2 regions of the Streptomyces sp. NPDC001750 genome follow, and region 2 is predicted to be linked to the other one. Evidence: riboswitches for the same ligand, from Rfam matches in the RefSeq annotation. Region 2 holds a riboswitch; the other holds the start of a gene.

Region 1 (5,775 bases), on a different contig from region 2:
GACGCCCCTGACGCAGGTGGAGACGCTGACGACCGTGACGACCGGGAGCAGGGGGGCGCACGCCCGAACGGTGGCCCCCTGTTCCGCGACGAGAAGCCGCAGGAGCCCATGCCCACCGCGCCACCGCCCCCGCAGAAGAAACGTGCGGGCCGCGATCTGCGAGCCGCCATAGGGGTCGGGGTGGGGCTCGGCGCCGTCATCGTCGCCTCGCTGTTCGTCGTGAAGGCCGTCTTCGTCGGGGTGATCGTCGTCGCCGTCGTCGTGGGCCTGTGGGAGCTCACCTCACGGCTGTCGGAGCGCAAGGGCATCAACGCGCCGCTCGTGCCGCTGGCGGTCGGCGGTGCGGCGATGGTGGTGGCCGGGTACATGAAGGGTGCCGAGGGCGCCTGGGTGGCCGTGGCACTGACCGCGCTCGCGGTTCTCGTCTGGCGGATGGCCCAGCCTCCGGAGGACTACCTCAAGGACGTCACGGCCGGTGTGTTCGCCGCGTTCTACGTGCCGTTCCTCGCCACGTTCGTCGCCATGCTCCTGACCGCGGACGACGGGCCGCAGCGGGTGCTCACCTTCCTGCTGCTGACCGTGGTCAGCGACACAGGGGCGTACGCCGTCGGCTGGCGCTTCGGCAAGCACAAGCTCGCTCCGCGCATCAGCCCCGGGAAGACCCGCGAGGGCCTCTTCGGGGCCGTCGCCTTCGCGATGGTCGCGGGTGCCCTGTGCATGCAGTTCCTGATCGACGGCGGTGCCTGGTGGCAGGGGCTGCTGCTGGGGCTCGCGGTCGCGGCCAGCGCCACCCTGGGCGACCTGGGCGAGTCGATGATCAAGCGGGACCTCGGCATCAAGGACATGGGCACGCTGCTGCCGGGACACGGCGGGATCATGGACCGGCTGGACTCGCTGCTGCCGACCGCTCCGGTGGTCTGGCTGCTGCTGGTGCTGTTCGTCGGCTCCGGCTGAGAGCACCCGGCAGGCTGTGAGCCCGCGGACGGTGCGCCCCGCCCGTCCCGACCTTGGCGTTCTCGGACGAGGGCCCGCTGCCCACAGGGCGTTGTCCACAGGGCGGCGGGCCCTCGTCGCCGCGTCTGCGACACTGGACGGACCATGCCTAAGCCCGGAGAACTCACTTTCGTCGCACCCCGCGGAGCCAAGAAGCCGCCGCGGCATCTCGCCGACCTCACGCCCGCCGAGCGCAAGGAGGCGGTCGCCGCGATCGGCGAGAAGCCGTTCCGCGCCCAGCAGCTCTCGCAGCACTACTTCGCGCGGTACGCGCACAACCCGGCCGAGTGGACCAACATCCCGGCCGCCTCGCGGGAGAAGCTCGCCGAGGCGATGTTCCCCGAGCTGATGTCGGTGGTCCGCCACATCAGCTGCGACGACGACACCACCCGCAAGACGCTGTGGAAGCTGCACGACGGGACGCTCGTCGAGTCCGTCCTGATGCGTTACCCGGAGCGGGTGACGATGTGCATCTCCTCGCAGGCGGGCTGCGGGATGAACTGCCCGTTCTGCGCCACCGGGCAGGCCGGTCTGGACCGCAATCTGTCGACCGCGGAGATCGTCCACCAGATCGTGGACGGCATGCGGGCGCTGCGCGACGGGGAGGTGCCCGGAGGACCGGCGCGGCTCTCCAACATCGTCTTCATGGGCATGGGCGAGCCGCTGGCCAACTACAACCGCGTGGTCGGCGCGATCCGCCGGCTGACCGATCCGGAGCCGGACGGGCTGGGGCTCTCACAGCGCGGGATCACCGTTTCCACCGTGGGGCTGGTGCCCGCGATGCTGCGCTTCGCCGACGAGGGCTTCAAGTGCCGTCTCGCCGTCTCGCTGCACGCGCCGGACGACGAACTGCGCGACACCCTCGTCCCGGTGAACACCCGGTGGAAGGTGCGCGAGGTGCTGGACGCCGCGTGGGAGTACGCGGAGAAGTCCGGCCGCCGCGTCTCCATCGAGTACGCGCTGATCCGGGACATCAACGACCAGGCGTGGCGGGGCGACCTGCTCGGCCGGCTGCTCAAGGGCAAGCGGGTGCACGTCAACCTGATCCCGCTGAACCCGACGCCCGGCTCCAAGTGGACGGCCTCCCGGCCCGAGGACGAGAAGGCGTTCGTCGAGGCCATCGCGGCGCACGGGGTTCCGGTGACCGTACGGGACACCCGGGGCCAGGAGATCGACGGGGCCTGCGGACAGCTGGCGGCGGCCGAGCGCTGACACAGGCATTCTCCGGGTCCGTGGGAATGCCGAGGCCGAAGTCCGCCGGGCCCGCGGGAGTGCTGAGAGCGGCGATCGCCGGTTCCACGGGAGCGTCGAGACCGGCGCTGGCCGGGGCCGCGGTGGTCCGGCAGGGCTCCGGAGCGGACGGGGCGTCAAGGAGTCGGGGCCTGCGGCGTCGACCGTGCGCCGAGGCCCCGGCGGCCCGGCCGGGCGGCCCGTGTAACCTGGTCCGGAAATCAACTTCATATTCCGACAGGGGAGCGCCACAGCGCTGAGAGTGCGGCACCGGGGGACCGGTCGTCCGCAGACCCTCTGAACCTCGCCCGGGTCATTCCGGGTAGGAAGTTCGGTCATCAACTCATGCTGTTGCGCCCTGCCCGCGTCCCGCGGGTGGGGCCGCGTCTCTTCCTGGCCAAAACCCAGGAGGAATCCATCATGACCACCACGCGCAGGACCACGGGAACCACGCCCGGGTCCGTACGTCTCACGGCCGTCGTGGCCGCGCTCGGCATCACGGCACTGGCCGGCTGCGGGAGTTCCGACACGTCGTCCTCCGGCTCCGGCGGCACGAAGGGCGCCGGTCCGAAGACCGTGACGCTCGTCAGCCACGACTCCTTCAACGCGTCCGAAGCGGTGCTGAAGGAGTTCACCGAGGAGACCGGCTACACCGTCAAGGTCCTCAAGAGCGGCGACGCGGGCGTCGCACTCAACCAGGAGATCCTGACCAAGGGCTCACCGCGCGGAGACGTGTTCTTCGGCGTCGACAACACCCTGCTCTCCCGCGCCCTGGACAGCGGCCTGTTCACGCCGTACGAGGCGAAGGGCATCGATCGGGTCGAGGCCGCCACCCGGCTGGATGCCGAGCACCGGGTCACGCCGGTCGACACCGGCGACGTCTGCGTGAACTACGACAAGAAGTACTTCGCCGACAAGAAGCTCGCTCCGCCGCGGACCTTCGACGACCTGGCGAAGCCCGCGTACAAGAACCTCCTGGTCACCGAGAACGCGGCGACCTCCTCGCCCGGCCTCGGCTTCCTCCTCGGCACCGTCGCCGCCTACGGCGAGAAGGGCTACCAGGACTACTGGAAGAAGCTGAAGGACAACGGCGTCAAGGTCGTCGACGGCTGGGAGCAGGCGTACAACGAGGAGTTCTCCGGCTCCGCGGGCGGCAGGAAGGCCAAGGCCGACCGTCCGCTCGTCGTCTCGTACGCCTCCAGCCCGCCCGTCGAGGTGCTGTACGCGAAGCCGCAGCCGGCCGAGGCCCCGACCGGGGTCGCCACCGGTACCTGCTTCCGGCAGATCGAGTTCGCGGGCCTGTTGGACGGCGCCAAGAACGAGGCGGGTGGCAAGGCACTGCTGGACTTCCTGATCGGCAAGAAGTTCCAGGAGGACATGCCGCTCAACATGTTCGTGAACCCGGTCGTGTCGGACGCGAAACTGCCGGAGCTGTTCACGAAGTTCGGCGAGACCGTCGAGAAGCCGACGACCGTCGCCCCCGACCTGATCGCCAAGAACCGTGAGCAGTGGGTCCAGTCGTGGTCCTCGCTCGTCGTGAAGTAGCCGGGACCGCCGCACGGGGGACGGGCGCGGCGGCGAAGGGCGCGGACGTCACGGGTCCGCGCCCGCGCGCCGGGCGCAGGACGGACGCGGTGCGGACGGCGGCCCGGCGCCTGGGTGCGGGCGCGGTGCGGCCGTCCCTGATGGCCGTGCCCGTCGCGTTCTTCGCGGTGTTCTTCGCCTACCCCGTCGTCGCGATCGTCGGCCGGGGGCTGAAGGCGGACGGTGTGTGGCAGTTCGGCCGGATCGGCGAGGTGCTGGCCCGGCCGGAGATCCGTGACGTCCTGTGGTTCACCACCTGGCAGGCGCTCGCCTCGACCGCGCTGACGCTGCTCGTCGCGCTGCCCGGCGCGTACGTCTTCGCCCGCCTCGACTTCCCCGGAAAGCAAGTGCTGCGGGCGGTGGTCACCGTGCCGTTCGTCCTGCCGACCGTCGTCGTCGGGACGGCGTTCCTGGCGATGCTGGGGCGCGGCGGGTTCCTCGACGAACTCTGGGGGGTGCGCCTCGACACCACGGTGTGGGCGATTCTCCTCGCCCATGTCTTCTTCAACTACGCGGTGGTCGTACGGACCGTCGGCGGTCTGTGGGCGCAGCTCGACCCGCGGCAGGAGGAGGCCGCCCGGGTGCTGGGCGCCGGACGGTTCGCGGCCTGGCGACGGGTCACGCTGCCGGCCCTCGCGCCCGCCGTGGCCGCCGCCGCGCTGATGGTCTTCCTCTTCACCTTCACCTCCTTCGGTGTCGTGCAGATCCTCGGCGGCCCCGGGTACGCCACGCTGGAGGTGGAGATCTACCGGCAGACCGCCCAGCTCCTCGCACTTCCGACCGCGGCCGTGCTGACACTGGTCCAGTTCGCCGCGGTGGGCACGATCCTCGCCGTGCACGCGTGGACCGTACGGCGCAGGGAGACCGCGCTGAGGCTGGTCGATCCGGAACGGACCGCCCGCAGGCCGCGCGGGGCCGGGCAGTGGGCGCTGCTCGGCGCGGTGCTGCTGACCGTGCTGGTGCTGATCCTGCTGCCCCTCGCGGTGCTGGTGGAACGCTCGCTGGACACCCCGGACGGCCACGGCCTCGACTTCTACCGTGCCCTGGGTTCCGTGGACGCGGGCGGCGGCACCTTCCTGGTCGCGCCGCTCGAAGCGATCGGGAACTCCGTGGCGTACGCGCTGGTCGCGACCGTGATCGCGCTGGTCGTCGGCGGGTTGGCCGCCGCGGCGCTGACCCGGCGCGCGGGGCGGCTCGTGCGCGGTTTCGACGCGCTGCTGATGCTGCCGCTCGGGGTGTCGGCGGTCACCGTCGGCTTCGGCTTCCTGATCACTCTGGACAAGCCGCCACTGGACCTGCGCACGTCATGGATCCTGGTGCCGCTCGCCCAGGCGCTGGTCGGCGTGCCCTTCGTCGTGCGGACCATGCTGCCGGTGCTGCGCGCGGTGGACGGCCGGCTCCGGGAGGCGGCCGCGGTGCTGGGGGCGTCGCCGTTGCGGGCCTGGCGGGAGGTAGATCTCCCGTTGGTGCGGCGGGCGTTGCTGGTCGCGGCCGGTTTCGCGTTCGCCGTTTCGCTCGGCGAGTTCGGCGCGACGGTGTTCATCGCGCGGCCCGACCGGCCGACGCTGCCGGTCGCGGTGGCCCGGCTGCTGGGCCGGGCCGGTGAGCTCAACTACGGCCAGGCGATGGCGCTCAGCACCATTCTGATGGTGGTCTGCGCGGTCTCGCTGCTGCTGCTCGAACGTATTCGCACGGACCGGTCCGGCGAGTTCTAGGGATGTCCGGGGAGTTCTGACGATGCTGACACTGGAATCGGCCACGGTCCGCTTCGGTGAGCGGACCGCGCTCGACCGGGTGGACCTGGCGGTCGACGAGCACGAGATCGTCTGTGTGCTGGGACCGAGCGGCAGCGGCAAGTCGACCCTGCTGCGGGTGGTCGCCGGGCTCCAGAGGACGGACGGCGGCCGGGTGCTGCTGGACGGGGCGGACCAGGCGGGGGTGCCGGTGCACCGGCGGGGTCTCGGCCTG
Region 2 (5,775 bases):
GCGGCCGACGGGGCCGGGATGTCCTCGTTGAGGTGCTGATAGATGACCTGGGCGGGGGTGTCGCCGACGTGCGGCTTGGACCCGGTCAGCATCTCGTACAGGACCACACCACACGCATACACGTCGGTACGGGTGTCGGCCGTACCGTGTTCTATCTGCTCGGGGGCGAGGTACGAGACGGTCCCGAGCACCGAGCCGGTGGTGCTGGTGACGGAACCCACCGCCCGCACCAGACCGAAGTCGGCGACCTTGACCCGGCCGTCGTCCCCTATCAGGACGTTCTCCGGCTTCATGTCGCGGTGCACGAAGCCCGCCCGGTGCGCGGCGCCGAGCGCGGCGAGCACCGGCTCCAGGATGTCCAGCGCGGCCCTCGGCTGGAGGGCGCCGCGGTCGCGCAGCACGTCGCGCAGCGTGCAGCCCGGGACGTACTCCATCGCGAGGTAGACGTACTGGCCCTGGGCGCCCTGGTCGAAGACCCCGACCACATTCGGGTGCGCGAGCCGGGCCACGGACTTGGCCTCGCGTATGAACCGCTCCACGAAGGACGCGTCGGTGGCGAGTGCCGGATGCATCACCTTGAGGGCGAGCACCCGGTCGAGCCGGGTGTCCACAGCCCGGTAGACCGTGGCCATGCCGCCCACGGCGATGCGGGCATCGACGCGGTAGCGGCCGTCGAGCAGCTGCCCGACGAGCGGGTCCTGGAGGGTCGTATCCACGGATGTGAGTCTACGAGCCGCGGCGGACACGTCCGACGGCCCGGACGGTCCCGGGGCCGAACCGCAGCCGAGGCGTGACAGGGACACGTCGCCTCCCCGGCCCGACGGGCCCGCCCGGGTGCCCCGGTCAGAAGGCCGGGCGTTCCGGGTCCAGCACCGCGCGCCCCGCCACCGGCGACGACGCCTCGGCGAAGTGCCGGCGCGGGATCCGGCCCGCCCGGTACGCCAGCCGTCCGCCCGCCACCGCGTGCCGCATCGCGGCGGCCATCAGCTCGGGCTCCTGGGCCCGGGTCACGGCGGAGGCCAGCATCACCGCCGCGCACCCCAGCTCCATCGCCAGCGCCGCGTCCGAGGCGGTCCCGGCGCCCGCGTCGAGGATCACCGGCACCCGCGCCTGCTCGACGATCAGCTGGAAGTTGTGCGGATTACGGATGCCGAGACCGGAGCCGATGGGGGAGCCGAGCGGCATCACCGCCGCGCAGCCCACGTCCTGGAGACGGCGGGCCAGCACCGGGTCGTCGTTGGTGTACGGCAGCACGGTGAAACCGTCGTCCACCAGGGTCTCCGCGGCGTCCAGCAGCTCGACCGGGTCGGGCAGCAGGGTCCGCTCGTCGGCCACCACCTCCAGCTTGACCCAGTCGGTGCCGAGGGCCTCGCGGGCCAGCCGGGCGGTCAGCACGGCCTCGCCCGCGGTGAAGCAGCCCGCCGTGTTCGGCAGGACGCGGATGGAGAGCCGTCGCAGGACGGAGAGCACCGAGCCCTGCACGGTCGGGTCGAGGCGGCGCATCGCGACGGTGGTCAGCTCTGTGCCGGAGGCGACGAGGGAGCGTTCCAGCACATCGAGGCTGGGCGCCCCGCCCGTGCCCATGATCAGCCGGGAGCCGAACGTGGTGTCGCCGAGGGCGAGGAGGTCGTCGGACACGGTCAGCCTCCCTGGACCGCGGTCAGGATCTCGACCCGGTCTCCGTCGCGCAGCGCCGTGGCGGACCACTGCCCGCGCGGCACGACGCTCTCGTTGACGGCCGCCGCGACACCGGAGCGGGCCGAGGTCAGCCCGGCGACCAGCGCGTCCAGGGCGGTGCCCGCGGCGAGGTGCCGGACCTCCCCGTTCACGGACACGGACACGGAGGCGGGGGAGGGGCCGGGCGCGGGGTCGGTGAGGGGCACGGAATCGGGAGCGGGGGAGGGCGCGGGCTCGGTCATGCGGGCTGCTCCTGACGTACGGAGTCGACGGCTGGCGAGAAGCGGTACGGGGTGAAGGGGCGGGCCACCTCGGGCAGCTCGCCCTCGGCCAGCGACGCCGCCATGACGTCTCCGGTGACGGGCGTGAGCAGCACCCCGTTGCGATGGTGGCCGGTCGCGAGATGCAGACCGGGCAGCGCGGTGGGGCCCAGCAACGGGGCGTTGTCGGGGGAGCCGGGACGCAGACCGGCCCGGGTCTCGACGAGCGGCAGCTCCGTGATGCCGGGCACCAGCTCGTGGGCGTCCCGCAGCAGCTCGTAGACGCCGCCCGCGGTGACGGTGGTGTCCCAGCCCATCTCCTCGCTGGTGGCACCGACGACCAGTTCGCCGTTCTCGCGCGGTACGAGATAGAGGGGGCCGCCCCGGACCACGGCCCGGACCGTCCGGGAGAGGAAGGGCGCGTACCGGGCGGGCACGGTCAGCCGCAGCACCTGCCCCTTCACCGGCCGGACCGGTGGCGCGACCCCGTCCGGCAGGCCCGGCAGTCGGCCGCTGAGACTCCCCGCGGCGAGCACGACCTGGTCGGCGGCCAGCTCCGGGCCCCCGGCGAGCACGATTCCAGTGGCCCGGTCGCGCACCACCGTCAGACGCTCCGCCCGGGCCCGGTGGAAGACCACCCCGGCCCGCTCGCACGCGGTCAGCAGCGCGGCGGCCAGTCGGCGCGGATCGATCTGATGATCACCGTCGACCCGCAGCCCGCCGCGCACGCCCGGCGCGAGCATCGGCTCCAGGCGGCGGCACTCGCGGCCCGTCAGCCACTCCGACTCCAGGCCCGAACGCCGTTGCAGGGCGTGCAGCTCCCGCAGATGGGCCCGGTCGTCGGAGTCCAGCGCGACGGCGAGCGTGCCACAGGCGCGAAAGCCCGTGTCCCGGCCGCTCGCCTCCTCCAGCTCCGCCACGAACGCCGGGTAGCGGGCGGCCGAGGCGAGATTCAGCCCCAGCAACAGCTCCTCGCCGTAGTGGAGTTCGGTGACGGCGGCCAGCATCCCGGCGGCCACGCGGGCGGCCCCGCCGCCGGGATCGGGATCGGCGACCGCGGTGCGCAGTCCGCGCTGCGCGGTCCGCCAGGCGGTCACCAGGCCGATGATCCCGCCCCCGACGACGAGGACGTCGTACGGCCCCCCGTCCCGGTCGGACCGGCCCTCGTGGTGAGAAGAACGCATGGGCGTCCAGCCCCTCCCTTCGCCGGCATGACCCGGATCAGGTTCGTACGGTCGAAGGCCGCTTCAGCCTCCCTCTCAGCCCGCTGCGTCCGGGCTCCCGCGAGTGTCTTACCGTGGCCACCCTAACGACTTCCTCCACTGCCAATCGTGGACGAGGTCGTAAACCTCGCCCACCGGACCCGGGCGAGGGACCGCCGGACCCAGGCAAGGGAGCAGCGCCATGGCCCGTTCGCTCGACGGAGTCGTCCTCTCGCCGGTCGCCGACCAGGCACCCGGTCAGGTCGGTACCCGTACCCGCTTCACGTACCACGAGGAGGACGGCCGGATCTGGGCCGAGTACGCGGGCGGCGACGTGGTCCGCGGCCATCTCGTCGGCACCCGCGCCGGTGACGTCCTCGACTTCCGGTACGTGCAGCTCAAGCAGGACGGAACGACGTCCTGCGGCCACTGCGTCTCCACCGTCGTCGATCTCCCGGACGGCCGGGTCCGGCTGGAGGAGCGGTGGGAATGGGAGTCGCAGGAGGGCAGCGGCACCAGCACCGTGGAGGAACTCCCCCTGCCGTGACGTTCTGTCAGGTGTTTATGGTGTACGGGTGAGCGATCAGCAGCAGTCGCAGCAGTCGGAGCGCCGTGTCGTCGTCGTCGGCGCGGGCATGGCCGGTGTGCAGACGGCCGTGGCCCTGCGGGAACAGGGCTTCACCGGCCCCGTCACGGTGATCGGCGCCGAACCCCACCAGCCCTACGACCGGCCCCCGTTGTCGAAGGCGGTGCTGCTCGGCAAGGCCGAGGACTCCGCCTTCGACATCGACTTCGAGGCACTGGACATCGAGCTCGGACTGGGCCTCGACGTCACCGGCCTGCGGGCCGCGGCGCACGAACTGGACACCCCGTCCGGTCCCGTCCCCTACGACGTGCTGGTGATCGCGACCGGCGCCGAACCGATCGTCCTGCCCGGCACCGAGGGTGTCCCCGGCGTCCACCTGCTGCGCACCCTCGACGACGCGGCACGGCTGCGGCCCGTCCTCGACGAGCGGCAGGACGTCGTGGTCGTCGGTGCGGGCTGGATCGGCGCCGAGTTCGCCACCGCGGCCCGCGCCGCCGGCTGCGCGGTCACCGTCCTGGAGGCCGCCGACCGGCCGCTCGCCGGTGCGCTGCCCGCCGAGGTCGCTGCCCCGATGGCCGCCTGGTACGTGGAGAGCGGCACCGAGCTTCTCACCGGCGCCCGGGTCGACCACGTCGAACCGGGCCGGGTGGTCCTCGCGGACGGCCGCGCGATCCCGGCCGGGGCCGTCGTCGTCGGTATCGGCGCCCGCCCCGCCACCGGCTGGCTGGCCGGCTCGGGCATCGCGCTCGGCCCCGACGGCTCGGTGACCGCCGACGCCGCGCTGCGCACTTCGCTGCCCGACGTGTACGCGGTCGGCGACTGCGCCTCGTTCCCGTCCGCCCGCTACGGCGAACGCCTGCTCGTCCACCACTGGGACAACGCGCTCCAGGGCCCCCGGACCGTGGCCGCCGACATCGTCGCGGCGGCGGGCGGGGACCACCCGGCGCCGCCCGCCTACGACCCCGTCCCGTACTTCTGGTCCGAGCAGTTCGACCGGTTCGTGCAGTACGCGGGCCACCACGCGGGCGCCGACACCCTGCTGTGGCGCGGCGACGCCGCCGACCCCACCTGGTCGGTGTGCTGGCTGCGCGACGGCGTCCTGGTGGCGGTCCTCGCCGTGGGCCGCCCCCGCGACCTGGCGCAGGGCCGCAGGCTCATCGAGGCGGGCACCCGCATCGACCCGGCGCGGGCCGCCGATCCCTCCGTACCTCTGAAGTCGACGGCCCTCTGACACCCGTACTCCACGGCCGCCGACCCTCCGACGGCGTACCGGCACCGCCCGTACGGTCGGCCCGGCTACCGACTGTCGGTCCGGGATGGCAGGCTTGTCCCGTGACCGAGATTGACGCAAAGATCGATGCTCTCGTCCCCGCCTGGCTCCACCTCCCCGACATCGCCGACATGCTCGGTGTCGAGGTGACACGTGTGCGGCAGCTGGTCAAGGAGGGCCAGCTCATCGCCGTACGCCGCGGTGAGAACCGGGCTCTCCAGGTGCCGGCTGCCTTCATCGCCGGCAACAAGGTGGTCAAGGGCCTCTCCGGCACCCTGACCCTCCTGCGGGACGACGGCTTCAACGACGAAGAGATGCTGGAGTGGCTCTTCACCCCCGACCCGACCCTGCCGGGCACCCCCGCCCAGGCACTGAGCGAGAATCGCGGCACGGAGGTGAAGCGCCGCGCCCAGGCGCTCGCCGTCTGAGAGCCTGCCGGGTGACCTTCGATCGGAACGCGGACGCGGTAAGGTGCGTGCGATTCCAAGGCGCCGGGATGTCCTCGGATGGGGCCTCCCCTGCTCGAACGGAGTTGAGAGCTTGGGGAAGGAGCTACGCGGACATCCCGGCAACGCCGGAGGCGGCCCCTGGCCCTCAAGGCATCGGCGTGGGGGGGAGTGCGTGCCAGGGCGCGCCGCCCGGTCAGAGATCGCCCGACAGGCTCCGAGAGTCCGTCGGGGTGGGGGGCGGCCCGGCCCCCCCCCCCCCCCCCCCCCACCCCCGCCCCCCCCGGGGGGGGGGGAACCCCCCCAACCCCCCCCCCCCGCCCCCCCGGGCCCC

Evidence for each region. A riboswitch is a leader RNA that binds a small molecule or an ion and turns the genes downstream of it on or off. The one in region 2 is predicted to bind thiamine pyrophosphate.
Region 1: another riboswitch for thiamine pyrophosphate. It lies ahead of ACFYY6_RS03805 (thiamine ABC transporter substrate-binding protein); the one in region 2 lies ahead of thiO (glycine oxidase ThiO).

Annotation. Positions count from the first base shown of each region.
Region 1 is NZ_JBIAUE010000002.1:95,048-100,822, reverse strand. Features, by position in the region: gene ACFYY6_RS03815 (phosphatidate cytidylyltransferase) at 1-954, shown strand, start outside; gene rlmN (23S rRNA (adenine(2503)-C(2))-methyltransferase RlmN) at 1,099-2,205, shown strand; TPP riboswitch at 2,453-2,570, shown strand; gene ACFYY6_RS03805 (thiamine ABC transporter substrate-binding protein) at 2,644-3,768, shown strand; gene ACFYY6_RS03800 (ABC transporter permease) at 3,909-5,522, shown strand; gene ACFYY6_RS03795 (ABC transporter ATP-binding protein) at 5,545-5,775, shown strand, end outside.
Region 2 is NZ_JBIAUE010000004.1:140,940-146,714, reverse strand. Features, by position in the region: gene pknB (Stk1 family PASTA domain-containing Ser/Thr kinase) at 1-716, opposite strand, end outside; gene ACFYY6_RS08910 (thiazole synthase) at 844-1,638, opposite strand; gene thiS (sulfur carrier protein ThiS) at 1,641-1,919, opposite strand; gene thiO (glycine oxidase ThiO) at 1,916-3,121, opposite strand; TPP riboswitch at 3,119-3,232, opposite strand; gene ACFYY6_RS08895 (hypothetical protein) at 3,342-3,686, shown strand; gene ACFYY6_RS08890 (NAD(P)/FAD-dependent oxidoreductase) at 3,775-4,956, shown strand; gene ACFYY6_RS08885 (Rv2175c family DNA-binding protein) at 5,058-5,423, shown strand.